Regions from separate parts of the Vibrio sp. Isolate22 genome, predicted to be linked through region 1. Evidence: predicted binding sites of a transcription regulator. Region 1 holds the regulator's gene; each other region holds the start of a gene.
The links. The regulator PurR, encoded in region 1, represses purine synthesis genes. The targets are predictions, from matches to a motif close to TNANGNAAACGTTTNCNTNA.
Positions count from the first base shown of each region.

Region 2: L1D55_RS03690 (NCS2 family permease) is a predicted target of PurR. The motif match lies at 2,571-2,590, and genes of this name have one in related genera.
Region 3: L1D55_RS24105 (formate--tetrahydrofolate ligase) is a predicted target of PurR. The motif match lies at 1,682-1,701, and genes of this name have one in related genera.
Region 4: metK (methionine adenosyltransferase) is a predicted target of PurR. The motif match lies at 2,206-2,225, and genes of this name have one in related genera.

Region 1 covers NZ_JAKEUW010000030.1:48,287-52,506, reverse strand. The annotation lists gene torR (two-component system response regulator TorR) at 1-562, opposite strand, end outside; gene torD (molecular chaperone TorD) at 819-1,466, shown strand; gene purR (HTH-type transcriptional repressor PurR) at 1,783-2,787, shown strand; cyclic di-GMP riboswitch class I at 2,958-3,043, shown strand; gene L1D55_RS16800 (TfoX/Sxy family DNA transformation protein) at 3,171-3,761, shown strand; gene L1D55_RS16795 (DUF3316 domain-containing protein) at 3,866-4,220, opposite strand, start outside.
Region 2 covers NZ_JAKEUW010000003.1:183,931-188,150, reverse strand. The annotation lists gene L1D55_RS03695 (aminoacyl-histidine dipeptidase) at 77-1,549, opposite strand; gene L1D55_RS03690 (NCS2 family permease) at 2,611-3,900, shown strand; gene tet(34) (oxytetracycline resistance phosphoribosyltransferase domain-containing protein Tet(34)) at 3,984-4,220, shown strand, end outside.
Region 3 covers NZ_JAKEUW010000071.1:17,165-21,384, forward strand. The annotation lists gene L1D55_RS24105 (formate--tetrahydrofolate ligase) at 1-1,651, opposite strand, end outside; gene L1D55_RS24110 (inosine/guanosine kinase) at 1,922-3,226, opposite strand; gene L1D55_RS24115 (CreA family protein) at 3,343-3,819, opposite strand; gene L1D55_RS24120 (hypothetical protein) at 4,077-4,220, shown strand, end outside.
Region 4 covers NZ_JAKEUW010000002.1:249,694-253,913, forward strand. The annotation lists gene tkt (transketolase) at 32-2,026, opposite strand; gene metK (methionine adenosyltransferase) at 2,383-3,537, shown strand; gene L1D55_RS02635 (DUF2189 domain-containing protein) at 3,906-4,220, shown strand, end outside.

The sequences.
Region 1 (4,220 bases):
GAATACGTTCGCGGCTCAATACCTGATTAGGGTAAGAAGACAGTGCAACCAATAATTCATATTCAGCTTTCGTCAGTTTTACCGGCTCACCGTTTTTGCTTAACGCACGACGAGGGATATCAAATGTCCATTCACCAAAACGAACCACTGACTCATCTTGTGACTCTTCAGCCTCACCTGCTGTCGTTTTACGAGCAGCAGAAATGCGCCAAAGTAGATTTTTAACTCGAACTAATAACTCGCGAAGTTCGAAAGGTTTAGTAACGTAATCGTCAGCGCCCATTTCAAGGCCAACAATTTTGTCGATGCTATCCGTGCGTCCAGTAACCAAAATAATTCCAATGTCAGATTGACTGCGTAATTCGCGAGTTAGCATCAATCCATCTTCGCCTGGTAAGTTGATGTCCAGCATAATGAGGTCAACGTTGTTTTCTTCTAACACGCTTCTCATTTGAGCACCGCTTTCGGCCTCGCTCACTGTGTAACCTTCGTTCTGGAAATAACCAACCAGTTTACTACGGGTCACCACATCATCTTCTACGACTAATACGTGATAGCTCATCTACACCACTTTTCTTATTTAATAGTTTCGGTGACTATTCTATTCATAACTAGTAACAATTCTAGTGGTACTGAAGATAAATGCCAGAAACATGGATTTTTTTTGATACAAGACAATCTTAAACCTTGCTATTTGTCGTCTAGCACAATTCAATATAGGCATTACTACTAACGAGTAACTTTGCATTTCGCAAATAACCTCGTCATCAGCCTTGGTGTGCGAAAAGACACCACAAGACTAAATCAGGATCTATGTAATGAAAGATACGAAAACGTTCAATGAGCAAAGAGCAGAAATTTACTGGTGGCTATCAAGCTTATTCGCCAAAGAGCTCACTCAAGACGAACTTGACCACTACCATTCTGTTGAAATTCGTTCTTTCTTAACTGGTTTAGGCGAAAATGAAACTCTAAAGCCTGCTATTGATAAGTTGGTTGATGCACTGAACCGCCTACAAACTCGCGAAGATGCACAACTAGAACTGTCTGCTGACTTTTGCGACCTTTTCCTAAAGACAGATAAGCATGGCGCCCTTCCTTATGCCTCAATGTACATCGGTGAAACTGGCCTATTAAACGATAAACCAGCGAAAAAGATGGAAGAGATCATGGCTAAGCACAACCTAGTGGTTAACCAAGATCTAAAAGAACCAGCAGACCACATCGCTATCGAACTCGACTTCTTAGGAAACCTAATCATTCGCTCTAATGAAACAGAATCAGAAGAAGAACTAGAAAAATCGTTCGAAGTTCAGCAACAATTTATCGAGCAACAGCTATTAACTTGGATCCCGAAATTCAACGTTAAGTGTCACGATGTTGATGAATTCGGTTTCTACGCTGCTGTCTCTTCTCTGCTAATGGCTTTCTGTCAATTAGATGCTCAATATTTAGCTGGTGAATAAGGTTAACTGATGACTAGGTAAATAAATTCCGTAGAATGTGACAATTCACCCGGATTTCTGGGTGAATTGTATTGCGAGTATTTTCTAGTCAGTCTAGAATTGTGACCGCAAACGATAAAATATGAAACATTCACGAAATGCTATGCTTATTAAGTTCAGAGCATTTCGGTGTTAAAACAAGCCGCTCACTAGCGGTTTTTTGTTTTTTAACACTTTAGTACCCAAAGAGCCCTACAAATTTAAGCTCTTAGTTAGGTAGCTTAACGGCTACTTCACTCCGTACTTTGGGGAAAGTAGCTTCTAATAGGATAAAACCATGGCCACTATAAAAGATGTCGCTCGCTTAGCAGGCGTATCAACCACAACCGTTTCTCACGTAATCAACAAAACACGTTTTGTTGCAGAAGCGACTCAAGAAAAAGTAAATAAAGCGGTAGACGAATTAAACTATGCACCAAGTGCTGTTGCTCGTAGTTTGAAGTGTAATTCAACACGAACTATCGGCATGCTAGTGACTCAATCAACAAACCTATTCTTCTCTGAAGTTATCGATGGTGTTGAGAGCTACTGCTACCGTCAAGGTTACACTTTGATCCTGTGTAACACTGGTGGTATCTATGAGAAGCAACGTGACTACATTCGAATGCTTGCAGAGAAACGTGTAGATGGCATCTTAGTTATGTGTTCAGACCTAACAGAAGAACTGAGAGAGATGTTAGATCGTCATGCTGACATCCCTAAAGTAGTCATGGATTGGGGCCCAGAGAGTTCTCAAGCAGATAAAATCATTGATAACTCTGAAGAAGGCGGCTACCTAGCGACTAAATACCTAATCGACCGCGGTCACTCAAAGATTGCTTGTTTAAGTGGCCACTTAGACAAAGCAGCCTGTGTTGAACGTATCGCTGGTTACAAGCGCGCTCTAGAAGAAGCAAACATCACTGCAAGTGACGATATGATCATCGAAGGTAACTTCGAGTGTGATACAGCAGTACTTGCGGCAGACAAAATTGTTGAGATGGAAGAGCGCCCTACGGCAGTATTCTGCTTTAACGATACGATGGCACTCGGCTTAATGAGTCGCTTACAGCAAAAAGGCATCCGTATCCCAGAAGATATCTCTATCATTGGCTACGATAACATCGAATTGGCGGAGTACTTCTCTCCACCATTGACCACCGTTCACCAACCGAAGCGTCGTGTCGGCAAGAACGCATTCGAAATTCTGCTTGAGCGCATAAAAGACAAAGACCATGAAAAACGTGTCTTCGAAATGCACCCAGAAATTGTTGAACGTAGTACAGTTAAAACGTTAAATTAACTGATAAATTGAGTTTATTTTCATCAAGCGCACCTTTGGGGGCGCTTTTTTTATCAGCAGACAAAATAAACCTAGTTTCATATAATAAAGATCATTAATTGAAGCAATATCACATTTTGAAATATCAAGTGTGAGCCTCATTCAACAAAAACTTTATTCTATTCAATCAGTCACGCACAGGGCAAATCACTTGAAAAGGTGAGACGCAAAGCTTCCGGCCTAAACCACTCGTTGGTATGGTAGCGGGGTTACCGATGGCAAAATGCAGTAACTACTAATAATTTAGTAATTTACGGCTTATTGACAATGTAATTGCAACATTTTGCTAATCTCTCGGACCTGCTTATTTGGTGGCGTAGTTCAAATACACCGAGATAAATAACATGGATAAACCGATACTAAAGGACTCAATGAAGTTATTTGAGCCCCTAGGAAAAATAAAATCACGCTCAATGTTTGGTGGATTCGGTCTTTTTGCTGATGACACTATGTTTGCTCTGGTTGTTAATGACCAGTTGCACATACGAGCAGACAAAGGCACAACAAAACAGTTCGAGCAACAAGGGTTTCAACCGTACGTCTACAAAAAACGTGGTTTCCCTGTCGTAACTAAATACTTCGCTTTACCAGAAGGCCTGTGGCAAGACCAAGAGAAAATCTTACAACTTGCAACTACGTCTCTGGGTTTTGCAAAAGAAGAGAAAGCTGAACAGTCCGCTGCTAAGCCTACTCGACTGAAAGACCTCCCTAACCTTCGACTTGCCACTGAGCGCATGTTGAAGAAGGCCGGGATTGATTCCGTAGAACGTTTATATGAATCTGGCTCTGTAAACGCATTTAATGCCATCAAGGAATCTCATACGTCCTCTGTCAGTATTGAACTGCTTTGGGCATTAGAAGGAGCGATCAATGGCACGCATTGGTCGGTTATTCCACAGCAACGTCGCGAAGAGCTTATCAGTCGCGTCAATTAACATTGTCAGTACACCCTTTTTTATACAACTAAGCCGCATTTCTGCGGCTTTTTTTTCGATTAGTAACATTAGATAGTTTGCTGTTTTAGCACCCTATCAACATCCTAGAAAGATGGGCGATAATTATACTTAAAGTCGACTTTGACCATCGGAACGAAGTTAATCTCTCCAGATGAGTTCATGATTTCTTTGACTTTGATGCTCCCGTTTCTGATTTCAAACGAACGCACGTCCACCTTTTCAGAAGCTTGAGGTAGGATTTTGCTGAGTTCATAGGAACCCTTGCCGTTTATCTCCATCCAGATTTGTTTACCAGATTCGTAAGCCTGTGATTGGCTCGCAACTACATCCCCTTTAAAGATTTTAGATTCTACAGCGGCTCTATGATAGACACCCGAACCCATAGCTTGGAAAGAGAAAAGGCTTGTTGTAGCGATAACCGTCATCATTGATAATAAT
Region 2 (4,220 bases), on a different contig from region 1:
GAGTACCTGTTTTATTTTGTGTCGATGAGTAGTATTTACCGCGAAATCCTATCTATCGAAAACATAATGGTTCAAATTATGCTTTTTCTGGGATTGCTTCTAGCAGAGCAACCATTTGGTTCCAGAATAGCTCAACCGTATCAATCTTCACTTTCTCATCTGGAGAGTGAGGGAACTTGATAGTCGGGCCGAAAGAAACCATATCCATGTTCGGGTAAGGTTCTTTGAATAGACCACACTCAAGACCAGCATGGATAACCATGATGTTTGGCTTGTGACCGTAGATACCTTCGTACATGTCGCGGAAGATGTGCATGATTTCTGAATCTGCGTCTGGCTTCCAACCTGGGTAAGCGCCAGAGAATTCGATGCTCGCACCAGCAAGCTCTGCTACAGAGTGAAGCATGCTTTCAACTTGGCTACGGCCAGAGTCGATCAGAGAGCGGATTAGGCAAAGTACTGTAATTGAGTTCTCTTCAGTTGTGATAACACCCACGTTTAGAGATGTCTCAACAACACCTTCAATCTCATCACTCATACGAATCACACCGTTTGGCGCCGCGTTAAGTGCTGCGATGAAGCGAGCTTGGTCAGCAGCTGCAAGTGCGCCCATTTCAACTGAAGCTTCTTCGTTGAAAGTCACAATGCTGTCTTCTACTTTACCTAGCTCTGTTGAAAGAAGCTCCGTGTAGTAGTTGTATAGCGAAGCCAGTTTCTCTTGGTTTGCCGCTGGAACAGCAACAGTAACGAAACCTTCACGAGGAATCGCGTTACGTAGGCTACCACCTTTGAATTCTACGATGCGTAGGTCTAGCTCTTTTGCGTGACCAGCCAGGAAGCGAGCAAGTAGTTTATTCGCGTTCGCGCGACCAGTGTGGATGTCACAACCTGAGTGACCGCCTTTTAGACCTTTAAGCGTAAGCTTGCGAGTCACGAAATCTGCTGGGATTGCAGTACGAGCAACATCAAATGTCATTGCGCCGTCGATACCGCCAGCACAACCCATGTACACTTCGCCTTCTTGCTCTGAATCGGTGTTAAGAAGGATGTCGCCTTCTAACCAACCCGCTTCAAGACCGAATGCACCTGTCATACCTGCTTCTTCGTCTACAGTTAGTAGAACTTCGATTGGGCCGTGCTTGATTTCGTTTGATGCAAGAACCGCTAAGCATGATGCCATACCCATGCCATTATCTGCGCCAAGCGTTGTGCCTTTTGCAGTAACCCACTCACCGTCGATGTACGGTTGGATTGGGTCTTTAGTGAAGTCATGAACCGTATCTTCGTTCTTTTGTGGAACCATATCGATGTGAGCTTGTAGCACAACACCTTTTTTGTTTTCCATGCCCGGCGTCGCAGGCTTTTTGATGAATACGTTGCCCGTTGGGTCACGGCGTACATCTAGCCCTTGCTCTGTTGCCCAAGCAATAATGTATTGAGCAAGCTCTTCTTCATGCTTAGAAGGGTGTGGGATTGAGCAAATCTTATCGAAGAACTGCCAAATAGGGGCAGGGGATAATTTACTGATCTCAGAATGGAATTCAGACACGGATGACTCCTTTTTTATTTGATAACCATATATTTAGGCTTTCTATGGGTATAAACATAGAGCAAAAACCTAAAATATAGGTCTGTTTTGATGCCGACAGCATACCATTAGAGTGTTTTGACGAGTAGCGCTTCTAAACCTGAAATGCTTCAAATTTTGAACGCCATCTTGTTCATTTGATCTTGTATAAGTGCTCTGATGCTTATAAAAGATGCAAGCAAACGTTTGTTTAAGTCTGTTTTGTAATTTTATTACGAGATTAAGTTTGAAAATAACCCGCGATGGTCAAAAGTGTGATCTGAAGCAAAAAATTCTTGTAATCTTTTTTCTTTAAGGTATATTTGTAACCAACTTCTGAAGTGAAGAGTAAATGCTCAAAGGATGAGTCCGTTTATCGCCTCCAAGGAACCGAGAAATCAAATTCGTTTTTTATTGATTTATTAAGGTGATAGTTATGAAAGGTTTACCATCTGCAATGTTCTGGCTTAACAACTCTGTTTACACTAGCAACTTTGCATACCCTACAAGCTTTGGTTACTAATACCATAAGCATGTAACTCGAACAGTTTTGTTCCCCCCTATATATTGGAATTCTCTTACAACCCTTTTGGTTGACAGATTCTACCGCCACTCAGTTTTGAGTGGCGTTTTTTTTGCCTGCTACTTTTATCCTCAGCTTTGATTCGTCATCTATCAACGACTATGCTCGGTTGTTTTTTAAACAGCAAAATGTCAATTTGAGCCTTATTACCAATCCTGTTGAAAATCGGACAACTCTTGTGGGTTTGAATTGGCAAATTTAGCGCCAGATTCTTAATGAAAATAACTGATGGTTGAAAAAGTAATCAAATAAATACGACCATTAAATTGTTTTTAGTCTATTGTTTTTAATGTGTATTTTTCTTTTTAGATGTAATTTTTAATCGCTTGGTTTCATACGTCATTCTGATAAATATTATTTAGAGCCTTAATTCTATCTGGAATTTGTTATTTGATAACTTTATAATCCACAGCCAATCGATTACGCAACCGTTTACTTTTTACCCTTATAGGATTCGATAATGTTCGAAAAGCTATTCAAACTCAGTGAAAACGGCACCAATGTGCGCACTGAAATCATCGCAGGTCTAACAACCTTCCTAACAATGGCTTACATCATTTTTGTAAACCCAATGATCCTAGCTGATGCTGGTATGGACCACGGCGCTGTATTTGTAGCAACCTGTTTAGCGGCTGCTATTGGCTGTTTCATCATGGGCTTTGTTGCTAACTACCCAATTGCTCAAGCTCCTGGTATGGGGTTGAATGCCTTCTTTACCTACGCGGTTGTGATGGGCATGGGTTACACCTGGCAAGTTGCTCTAGCGGCAGTGTTTGTTTCGGGTGTGATCTTCATCTTCTTGAGCATCTTTAAGATCCGTGAATGGATTATCAACTCGATTCCTATGTCTTTGCGTGTAGGTATCTCTGCGGGTATCGGTCTTTTCCTAGCGTTTATCGCACTTAGCAATGCTGGCATCGTGGTTTCTAACCCTGCAACTAAAGTATCACTTGGCGACATTACTGCTATTGCTCCTATCCTTGGTGCTCTTGGTTTCTTCCTTACTATTGCCCTTGTACACCGCGGTGTGAAAGGCGCAGTAATGATTGCAATTCTCGCTATTACAGCTCTTGGCATTATCATTGGTGACGTTCAGTACGGCGGTATCATGTCTACACCACCAAGCCTTGCTCCGACTTTCATGCAGCTTGATTTCTCTGCAGTATTTGAAATCGGTATGATCTCTGTTGTATTTGCTTTCCTATTCGTCGACTTATTCGATACAGCGGGTACGCTAGTGGGTGTTGCTACAAAAGCGAACCTAATTAAAGAAGATGGCAAACTACCTCGCCTGAACAAAGCACTGCTTGCTGACTCAACAGCAACGTCTATCGGTGCTCTTCTAGGTACATCGAACACGACTTCATATGTAGAGAGTGTTTCTGGTGTTGCTGAAGGTGGTCGTACTGGTCTAACGGCTGTTGTCGTGGGCGTACTTTTCCTTCTTGCTCTTTTCTTCTCACCACTTGCAGGTATGATTCCGGCGTACGCAACATCAGGCGCGCTTTTCTATGTAGCAATTCTGATGATGTCTGGCCTAGTTGGCATTGATTGGCGTGATCTTACGGAAGCAGCACCAGTCGTGGTAACATGTCTACTTATGCCGCTGACGTACTCTATTGCTGAGGGTATCTCACTAGGTTTCATCGCTTACGCTGCAATTAAGCTGCTAAGTGGTCAAGGTCGCGACGTTTCACCTGCTGTGTGGATCATGTCGGTAATCTTTATTCTTAAATACATTTTCGCTTAATCGTCTAGATTTCTGCTTAAACGCTGAAGAGGCTATGTTTGGCATAGCCTCTAATAACATGAAAAATTATTAGGTTTTATACTATGAGCAACAAATTCGTTATCACTTGGGACAACATGCAGACTTACTGCCGTCAACTAGCAGAAAAGCAAATGCCAGCAGAGCAGTGGAAAGGTATCTGGGCTGTAAGCCGTGGTGGTTTGGTTCCTGGTGCAATCTTGGCTCGTGAACTGGGTATTCGTCACGTAGATACGATTTGTATTTCTAGCTACGACCACGATCACCAACGTGATATGACTGTCGTTAAAGCACCTGAAGGT
Region 3 (4,220 bases), on a different contig from region 1:
AAGCGTAAATAAAACCAGCACCCGCACACAGCTTTAGTTCTCTTACGGGCACGTCAAATTGGCTTGGTGCGCCTTTGATATGTGCTTCCGTTGAAATAGAGAGTGGTGTTTTAGCTAAGCATACCGACAGGTCTTGATAGCCATGTTGTTTAAACTCAGCCAACTGCTGCTTTGCTTTCGGCGAGAGTGTAATACTCGCGGCACCGTAACCGATTTCAGCAACCGCCATGAGTTTCTCTTCTAAGCTTTGGCCTGTTTGGTAAAGGGGCTTAAAGTCACTGTCACTTTGGCATGATTTGACAACCGCTTGTGCAAGTTTAGTTACGCCGTCACCGCCTTGGCCAAATGCTTCACTGACTTCAACAGCGACGTTGCTATCGAACTCTGTAATCATCTGTTTCAATGTGTCGAGTTCTTGTTGTGAATCTTGCGGGAAGCGGTTGATCGCTACTACGGTAGGCACACCGTATTGCTTAACGTTATTAATGTGCCACTTTAGGTTTTCAAAGCCAGAGAGTAACCCGTCGTTGTCGTCACTGAAGAGCGAATCGGGTAGTGGTGTTCCTGGTCTCAAATCATACAAACCAGAGTTCGCCTTTAGTCCACGCAATGTCGCTACTACTACCGCGCAGTCGGGCTTCTTACCAGATGCTTTGACTTTGATATTGCAGGCCTTCTCGAAGCCCATATCTGAACCAAATCCACCTTCAGTTACAACAAAGTCGCTGAGTTTCAGTGCGATCTTATCTGCAATAATCGAAGAGTTACCATGTGCAATGTTCGCAAAAGGACCTGCGTGTATAAGCGTTGGTACGCCTTCAAGTGTCTGCATCAAGGTTGGTTCGATAGAGTCTTTCATTGTTACTGTCATTGCACCGGCAACATCAAAGTCATTTGCTGTTAAAGGCTTACCTTGTCTGTTGTATGCCAGAACAACACGACCAATGCGTTTACGTAAATCTTGCAGGTCATCGGCCAGTGCTAAAATAGCCATAAGCTCTGAGGCAGCTGAGATATCAAATCCATCTTCGCGTTCATAGCCGTTGATCGTTTTACCGTTTTCGTTTTTACCCACGGTGATCATACGTAATGCGCGGTCATTATGGTCGAGCACACGTCGCCAAACGATTCTGCTTGGGTCTATATCCAGTGCTTTCAACCCTGAGCGAGTTTCAAATGCTTGTAAGCCTTCACGCTGTTCATGATACAAGCGTGCATCAATAGCAGCAGAGGCAAGGTTATGAGCGGCTGTTACAGCATGGATATCACCAGTTAGGTGAAGGTTCAACTCGTCCATAGGAGCAACTTGAGAATAACCACCGCCAGCAGCACCACCTTTAACACCAAACACCGGGCCCATTGAAGGCTGGCGAATACACGCCATTGCTGATTGGTTAATCTTCGCCAATCCTTGTGCTAAACCGATAGTCGTCACGGTCTTTCCTTCACCAAGTGGTGTTGGTGTAATTGCTGTCACGACAACCAGCTTTCCGTCTGGCTGTTGAGATAGGCGTTCGAGTGATGTTAGAGACACCTTTGATTTGAATTGCCCTAAGGGCTGATGTTCTTGTTCTTGTAGGCCGGCGTGCTGAGCAACCTCACTGATGTTTTTAAGGGGTGTTGAGCGACAAATATCGATATCAGACAGCATATTTGATCCTTATATCAGAACCGAAAGGTGGTACGTAAACGTTTGCGTGGCGATGGTACTGTATAAATTTGCTAAGTAAAGGCAAACCACACAGATTATGTGCTGGAAGATAACAGATCTGAAGAGTCATTGCGCGAGATCAAATCTTAAATGAGCCAAATATTCGATTTAGTGGGTTCGAATTACGGTCACATCCACATTAAATACAAAAGGGGCTGCATATCGCAGCCCCTTTTAAATGACAGTATTCGTCACGCGACAGATGCGCGATTAACGGTCCCAGTATGTTTCTTCTAAGCTATCTTCGCGCTCTGGTAGTGCACGAGAAAGGCGAGGTGAGTGCTGTGTTAGCACTTCGTAGCTTACGCGGTTTGCATACTTACAAATCTGAGATAGTGAAGAGTATGTTAGACACGTGTGTTCGTGTTTCTCTGAGTTTGGTACGTTAACGAAGTGGTAGCTGTTTGCTGCCATGTCATGTAGCAGAGCAGAAAGCGCGCCATCACCCGCACCATTAGTGTTCTTAATCTCTAATGGACCACCAAGGTATGGGCCAATGTGAGAGTACACTTTAACCGGGTTTTCACAGTCTTGCTTACGCATAGCGCGGCTGAATTCGTACTTGTTGAACTCAGGGATATTGCCTGGTAACAGTGGAAGTGTCGTTTCGCGTTTTGCTAACTCGTCTGTGTAACCCGCCATGTAAAGGCCGATTGGACCAGCAGTACACAGTACTAAGTCAACCCATTCTAGTGCTTTGCTCGCTGCAAGAAGTGGATCTTTTTCGCCTGTTAACGCTTCACCTTCGTCTTCATTCATTGCAACGATAGTTACGTTCTCTTTCAGGTATTCTTGCCACCATTCAGCGTTGCCTTCGATCACGTATTTAGTACCAAGCGTTAGAACAACAGGCACGTTGTGCGCTTTCGCGTATTCAATCGCCTTTTGTACTGCTTTTGGCATTGGATCTTCAGGGTTACCGCGCATTAGGTAAGAAGAAACGACTAGAGCAGATGCTTTCTCGAACACTTTCTCAGGAATGCTCTCTGGAAGCAGCTGGTTCATGTGTCCTTCGTTAATCGCAAACGTACGCTCGCCATCTTCGGTAATTAGCGTGTAACAACGACCGATTGGGCCATCTACTGTTTGTAGGTGGTTCAGGTTCATACGAGAAGAAGTGCGGCAAAGGTAACGGTAACCAAATGAGCCAACTTCAATTTTCTTAGACATTACGCCAAGCAGTACAGATTTGCTGTCTGCAAGTACGGAATAGTTGTGCAGTGTGTTGCCGATAGTATCGCCAGGGTATTGATGCGTAATCAAACCGCGCTCTACAAGCTCTTCATACAGCGCATCAGCTTTACTTTCTTCCAATACCAGTGAGTGACCTTTACTCAGCTCGTATTTATCAAGGAACGCACTGTCAACACGGGCTTCGATATCAACAATGGTTTGACCTACACCAACAATCGTTGCGCGGTGCAGTTTAGGTGTTTGTTGAATTTGGTTGACCAACGGATCACGTGCGTGAGTTGGAAAGTAATGCTTAGATTTACGCTGTCCAGGAAACTTCATATGAAAAATACAGTGAAAAAATTTTGCCGCATGATATCACATTTTATTTCTGTTTCTTTCATTTTTATTACATTTTGAATCACCTGCACAATGTCTGTACAGGTGATTCGTATTGATTATTCTGTTGGTACGAGTGTTGCTGGATCAACGTAAGCCGCTGTACCCCATAGAGGAACAGTAGATAGGCTGTGTTTGAAGCTACCTTCAGTCTCTTTAGTGGTGTAAGACAAGTAGAGTAGGGATTGGTTTTCTGCGTCGTAAATACGGCGAACTTTCATGGTTTTGAAGAAAATGCTTTTCGACTGCTTGAATACCACTTCGCCAGATTTACTTTTATCAATCTGCGCGATCATTTCAGGCGTGATTTCACCCGTTTGGCGGCAAGAAATAGAGCTATCACTTGGATCAGAAAGACTCAGGTTCGCTTCGATGGAAGCGATGTGACACGTTACGCCCGGGATTTTGTCATCGTCTAAAGATGACATCTTAATATCCTTCATTGTGAAGAAACCTAAAGATACGTCGCCAACCTCATTGTCCGAACAACCTGCTAACATTGTCATGATACCGGCTGCTATTAAGGCTTTTTTCATAAGAAGTCCTTTTTATTTGTATAGTTCTGTTTACTATAAGAAAATTGAAAGCTTGAATACGAGTGTAGAGCTTTTCGTTAAGTTCTTAAAGGATGTTGTTGGATAATGAAAAATATGAAGCATTTAAAGTACTTGTTGGCCTTAGTGATGCTCTGTATGCTCTGTATGCTCTCTGCATGTAGCTCGGCGCCTCAGCCGACCGTATGTCTGCCAAATAACTGTGATATTTGGGGATACTAACTGTAGGTACTAAAAGAATGAATAACGAAATACCTGAAATCGCATTAAAAAAGAATCAGTGGCTGTTTAGCCAGCTTGATATTGCTTACCCCGCAAAAGAAAGCCTCTTAGGTCTAGATATCTATAAAAATCAGCTTTCACAAAAGACTTACCAACTTCTC
Region 4 (4,220 bases), on a different contig from region 1:
TCACTGTTAGCTCGAGGCTAACAATCAATGATTAAGCAAGAAGCTCTTTTGCTGTGTTTACTACGTTTTCAGTAGTGAAACCGAACATCTTGAATAGCTCACCAGCAGGTGCAGATTCGCCGAATGTTGTCATACCGATGATCTTGCCACCGAAGCCAACGTACTTGTACCAGAAGTCAGCGATGCCAGCTTCTACAGCGATACGAGCTGTTACGTCAGATGGAAGTACAGATTCACGGTACTCAGCATCTTGCTTATCGAATGCGTCAGTTGCAGGCATAGATACTACACGTACTTTCTTGCCTTCAGCTGTCAGTTCAGCCGCAGCGTTAACCGCTAGCTCAACTTCAGAACCTGTAGCGATAAGGATTAGCTCTGGCTTGCCTTCACAATCTTTTAGGATGTAACCACCCTTCGCGATGTTCGCTACTTGCTCTTCGCTACGCTCTTGCTGTGCAAGGTTTTGACGAGAGAAGATTAGAGACGTTGGACCGTCTTTACGTTCGATAGCCAGTTTCCAAGCTACTGCAGACTCAACTTGGTCACATGGACGCCATGTGCTCATGTTTGGAGTTAGACGTAGAGAAGCCATTTGCTCAACTGGTTGGTGAGTTGGGCCATCTTCGCCAAGACCGATAGAGTCGTGCGTGTAAACTTGAATGTTCTGAACTTTCATCAGAGCAGCCATACGCATTGCATTACGAGCGTATTCCATAAACATTAGGAAAGTAGCGCCGTATGGCACGAAACCACCGTGCAGAGCGATACCGTTCATGATAGCCGTCATACCGAATTCACGTACACCGTAGTGGATGTAGTTACCAGAGAAGTCATTTGCTTCTAGAGACTTAGAACCAGACCACATTGTTAGGTTAGAAGGTGCTAGGTCAGCAGAGCCGCCCATGAATTCTGGAAGCATTTGACCGAACGCCTCTAGAGCATTTTGAGATGCTTTACGTGAAGCGATGTTTGCAGGGTTAGCTTGAAGGTCAGCAATGATTGCGTTTGCTTTCTCTTCCCACTGTGCTGGAAGCTCACCGTTAGTACGACGTTTGAATTCTGCTGCTAGCTCAGGGTAAGCCGCTGCGTATGCGTCAAACTTCGCGTTCCATGCCGCTTCTTTTGCTGCGCCCGCTTCTTTCGCATTCCACTCAGCAGCGATATCTGCAGGGATCTCGAAAGGACCGTGTTCCCAACCAAGCGCCGCTTTAGTTGCTGTAATTTCATCAGCGCCTAATGGAGCACCGTGGCAGTCGTGTGTACCCGCTTTGTTTGGAGAACCAAAACCGATGATAGTTTTAGTACAGATAAGTGACGGACGAGGGTCAGCTTTAGCCGCTTCGATAGCTGCGTTGATTGCTTCAGGATCGTGACCGTCTACTGCTGGAATTACGTGCCAGCCGTATGCTTCAAAACGCTTAGGTGTATCGTCAGAGAACCAACCTTCCACTTCGCCATCGATAGAGATACCGTTGTCATCCCAGAAAGCAACCAGCTTACCAAGACCTAGCGTACCAGCTAGTGAACATGCTTCGTGAGAGATACCTTCCATCAGACAGCCATCACCCATGAATGCATAAGTGTAGTGGTCTACGATGTCGTGGCCTTCTTTGTTGAACTGTGCAGCCAGTGCTTTCTCTGCCATTGCCATACCAACAGCGTTAGTGATGCCTTGACCTAGAGGACCCGTCGTTGTCTCGATACCAGGAGCGTAACCGTACTCTGGGTGACCAGGAGTCTTAGAGTGCAGTTGACGGAAGTTTTTCAGATCTTCAATTGAAAGCTCGTAGCCTGCAAGGTGAAGCAGAGAGTAAATCAACATTGAACCATGGCCGTTAGACAGGATAAAACGGTCGCGGTCAGCCCACTCTGGGTTTGCTGGGTTGTGGTTCAAGTGGCCACGCCAAAGAACTTCAGCGATGTCAGCCATACCCATAGGTGCGCCTGGGTGGCCTGAATTTGCTTGTTGAACACCGTCCATGCTAAGTGCGCGGATTGCATTGGCTAGATCTTTACGAGAAGGCATGTCTGCTCCTGGATACATAAGCGATTTAAAAAAGAGATAGTGCTAATGTTTTCATTTTAATTAGCGCGGGTATTCTCTCAAACGAATATTGCGACTGCAAACGTTTTACTGGCATTTTAACGGTCATTTTTCGCAATTTTCGAACATTTACATCACTTGTCAGCCGCTTATCTCAACCAACACGCAAACGTTTAGTTATGGCATATCATAAAAAAGAGCTTGTAATTCGACCGCTGGAATTTAGAATAGACGTCTAGATGTAGAAACACCTACAAAATATACTGTATTTAATGGCGGCGCTTCCTAGCTTGCGACGCCATGAACTATTTACACCAAAAACTAAAAGTGGAGCTCTCATGGCTAAGCACCTATTCACTTCTGAATCTGTTTCAGAAGGTCATCCAGATAAAATTGCAGACCAAATCTCTGATGCTGTTCTTGATGCCATCTTAGAACAAGATCCAAAAGCACGTGTTGCTTGTGAGACTTACGTAAAAACCGGCATGGTTATGGTTGGCGGTGAAGTAACAACTTCTGCATGGGTTGATATCGAAGAGATCACTCGTGAAACCGTTCGTGAAATTGGTTACGTTCACTCTGATATGGGCTTTGACGCTGACTCTTGTGCCGTTCTAAACACAATTGGTAAGCAGTCTCCAGACATCAACCAAGGTGTTGATAAAGCAGACCCGAAAGAGCAAGGCGCAGGCGACCAAGGCATCATGTTTGGTTACGCGACTAACGAAACTGAAATCCTAATGCCAGCTCCAATCACTTACTCTCACCTTCTTGTTAAAAAGCAAGCTGAAGTACGTAAGAGCGGCAAGCTAGACTTCCTTCGTCCAGATGCGAAATCTCAGGTTACTTTCCAGTACGACCAAGGTAAGATCGTTGGTATCGATGCTGTTGTTCTTTCTACTCAACACTGTGATTCAGTAACAACACCTGACCTACGTGAAGCGGTAATGGAAGAGATCATCAAGCCAGTACTTCCTTCAGAGTGGATCAACAAAGACACTAACTTCTTCATCAACCCAACAGGCCGTTTCGTAATCGGTGGCCCAATGGGTGACTGTGGTCTAACTGGTCGTAAGATCATCGTTGATACCTACGGCGGCGCAGCTCGTCACGGTGGCGGTGCATTCTCTGGTAAAGATCCATCAAAGGTTGACCGTTCTGCAGCTTACGCAGCACGCTACGTTGCGAAAAACATCGTTGCCGCTGGTATGGCTGACCGTTGTGAGATTCAACTGTCTTACGCTATCGGTGTTGCTGATCCAACATCAATCATGGTTGAAACGTTCGGTACTGAGAAAGTAGCGCACGAAATCATCATTGAAGCAGTTCGTCAAAACTTCGACCTACGTCCATACGGTCTTCAAGAGATGCTGAACCTTCTTCAGCCTATCTACAAGCAGACTGCAGCATACGGTCACTTCGGTCGTGAAGAGTTCCCTTGGGAAGCGACTGACAAAGCAGCAATCCTTGCTGACTTCGCTGGCCTAAAATAATTTAGCCACTGCGATTTGTTTCTTTAAAGCCCTTACTGCTTAGTAAGGGCTTTATTTTTATGTACTTACCGAACCTTCACTAGCTACTTCTTTCTCTAACGCCCTTCTTTACCGTTAACCACTAAGTATAAAAAGCCGCTGATAATTTGTGTTTTCTAACACTACTGACAATAGTTAAGGTAACTCCTAAGCGATCAAGCTCACATTTAACTTAAATTAATTCAGTCTGATAACGCTCGTTAAATGCACGCTAGAACAAAAACTGGGATGACAATGAGCAATTTAGCTCAACACCATAACTCTCACACAAGCCACACCGATGAGCCTTATGGAATTATAACTAGGACGTTATTTAACTAGGGGGATCTATGCCTCGTACCGCGCACCCATCCGAACTGAACGATAAAAAACACAAGGTCAGCGATAAGGATTACGCTCGCACCATTCCTTGCAACCAAATCAGTATTTCCGCACCCTTTCATTGGTTGTCGCTTGCTCTGCATGACTTAGTAAGAATGCCATTAATCAGCGCATTTTACGGTTTGTGCTTTATGGGAGCGGCAATCGCCATTGTTCAACTTGTCCAATGGCAAGGAACACACTTGGTGGTGATGCCAAGCTTAATTGTGTACATGCTGATAGGACCTTTTCTTGCTCTGGGCTTGTATGACGCAGCCTGGGAA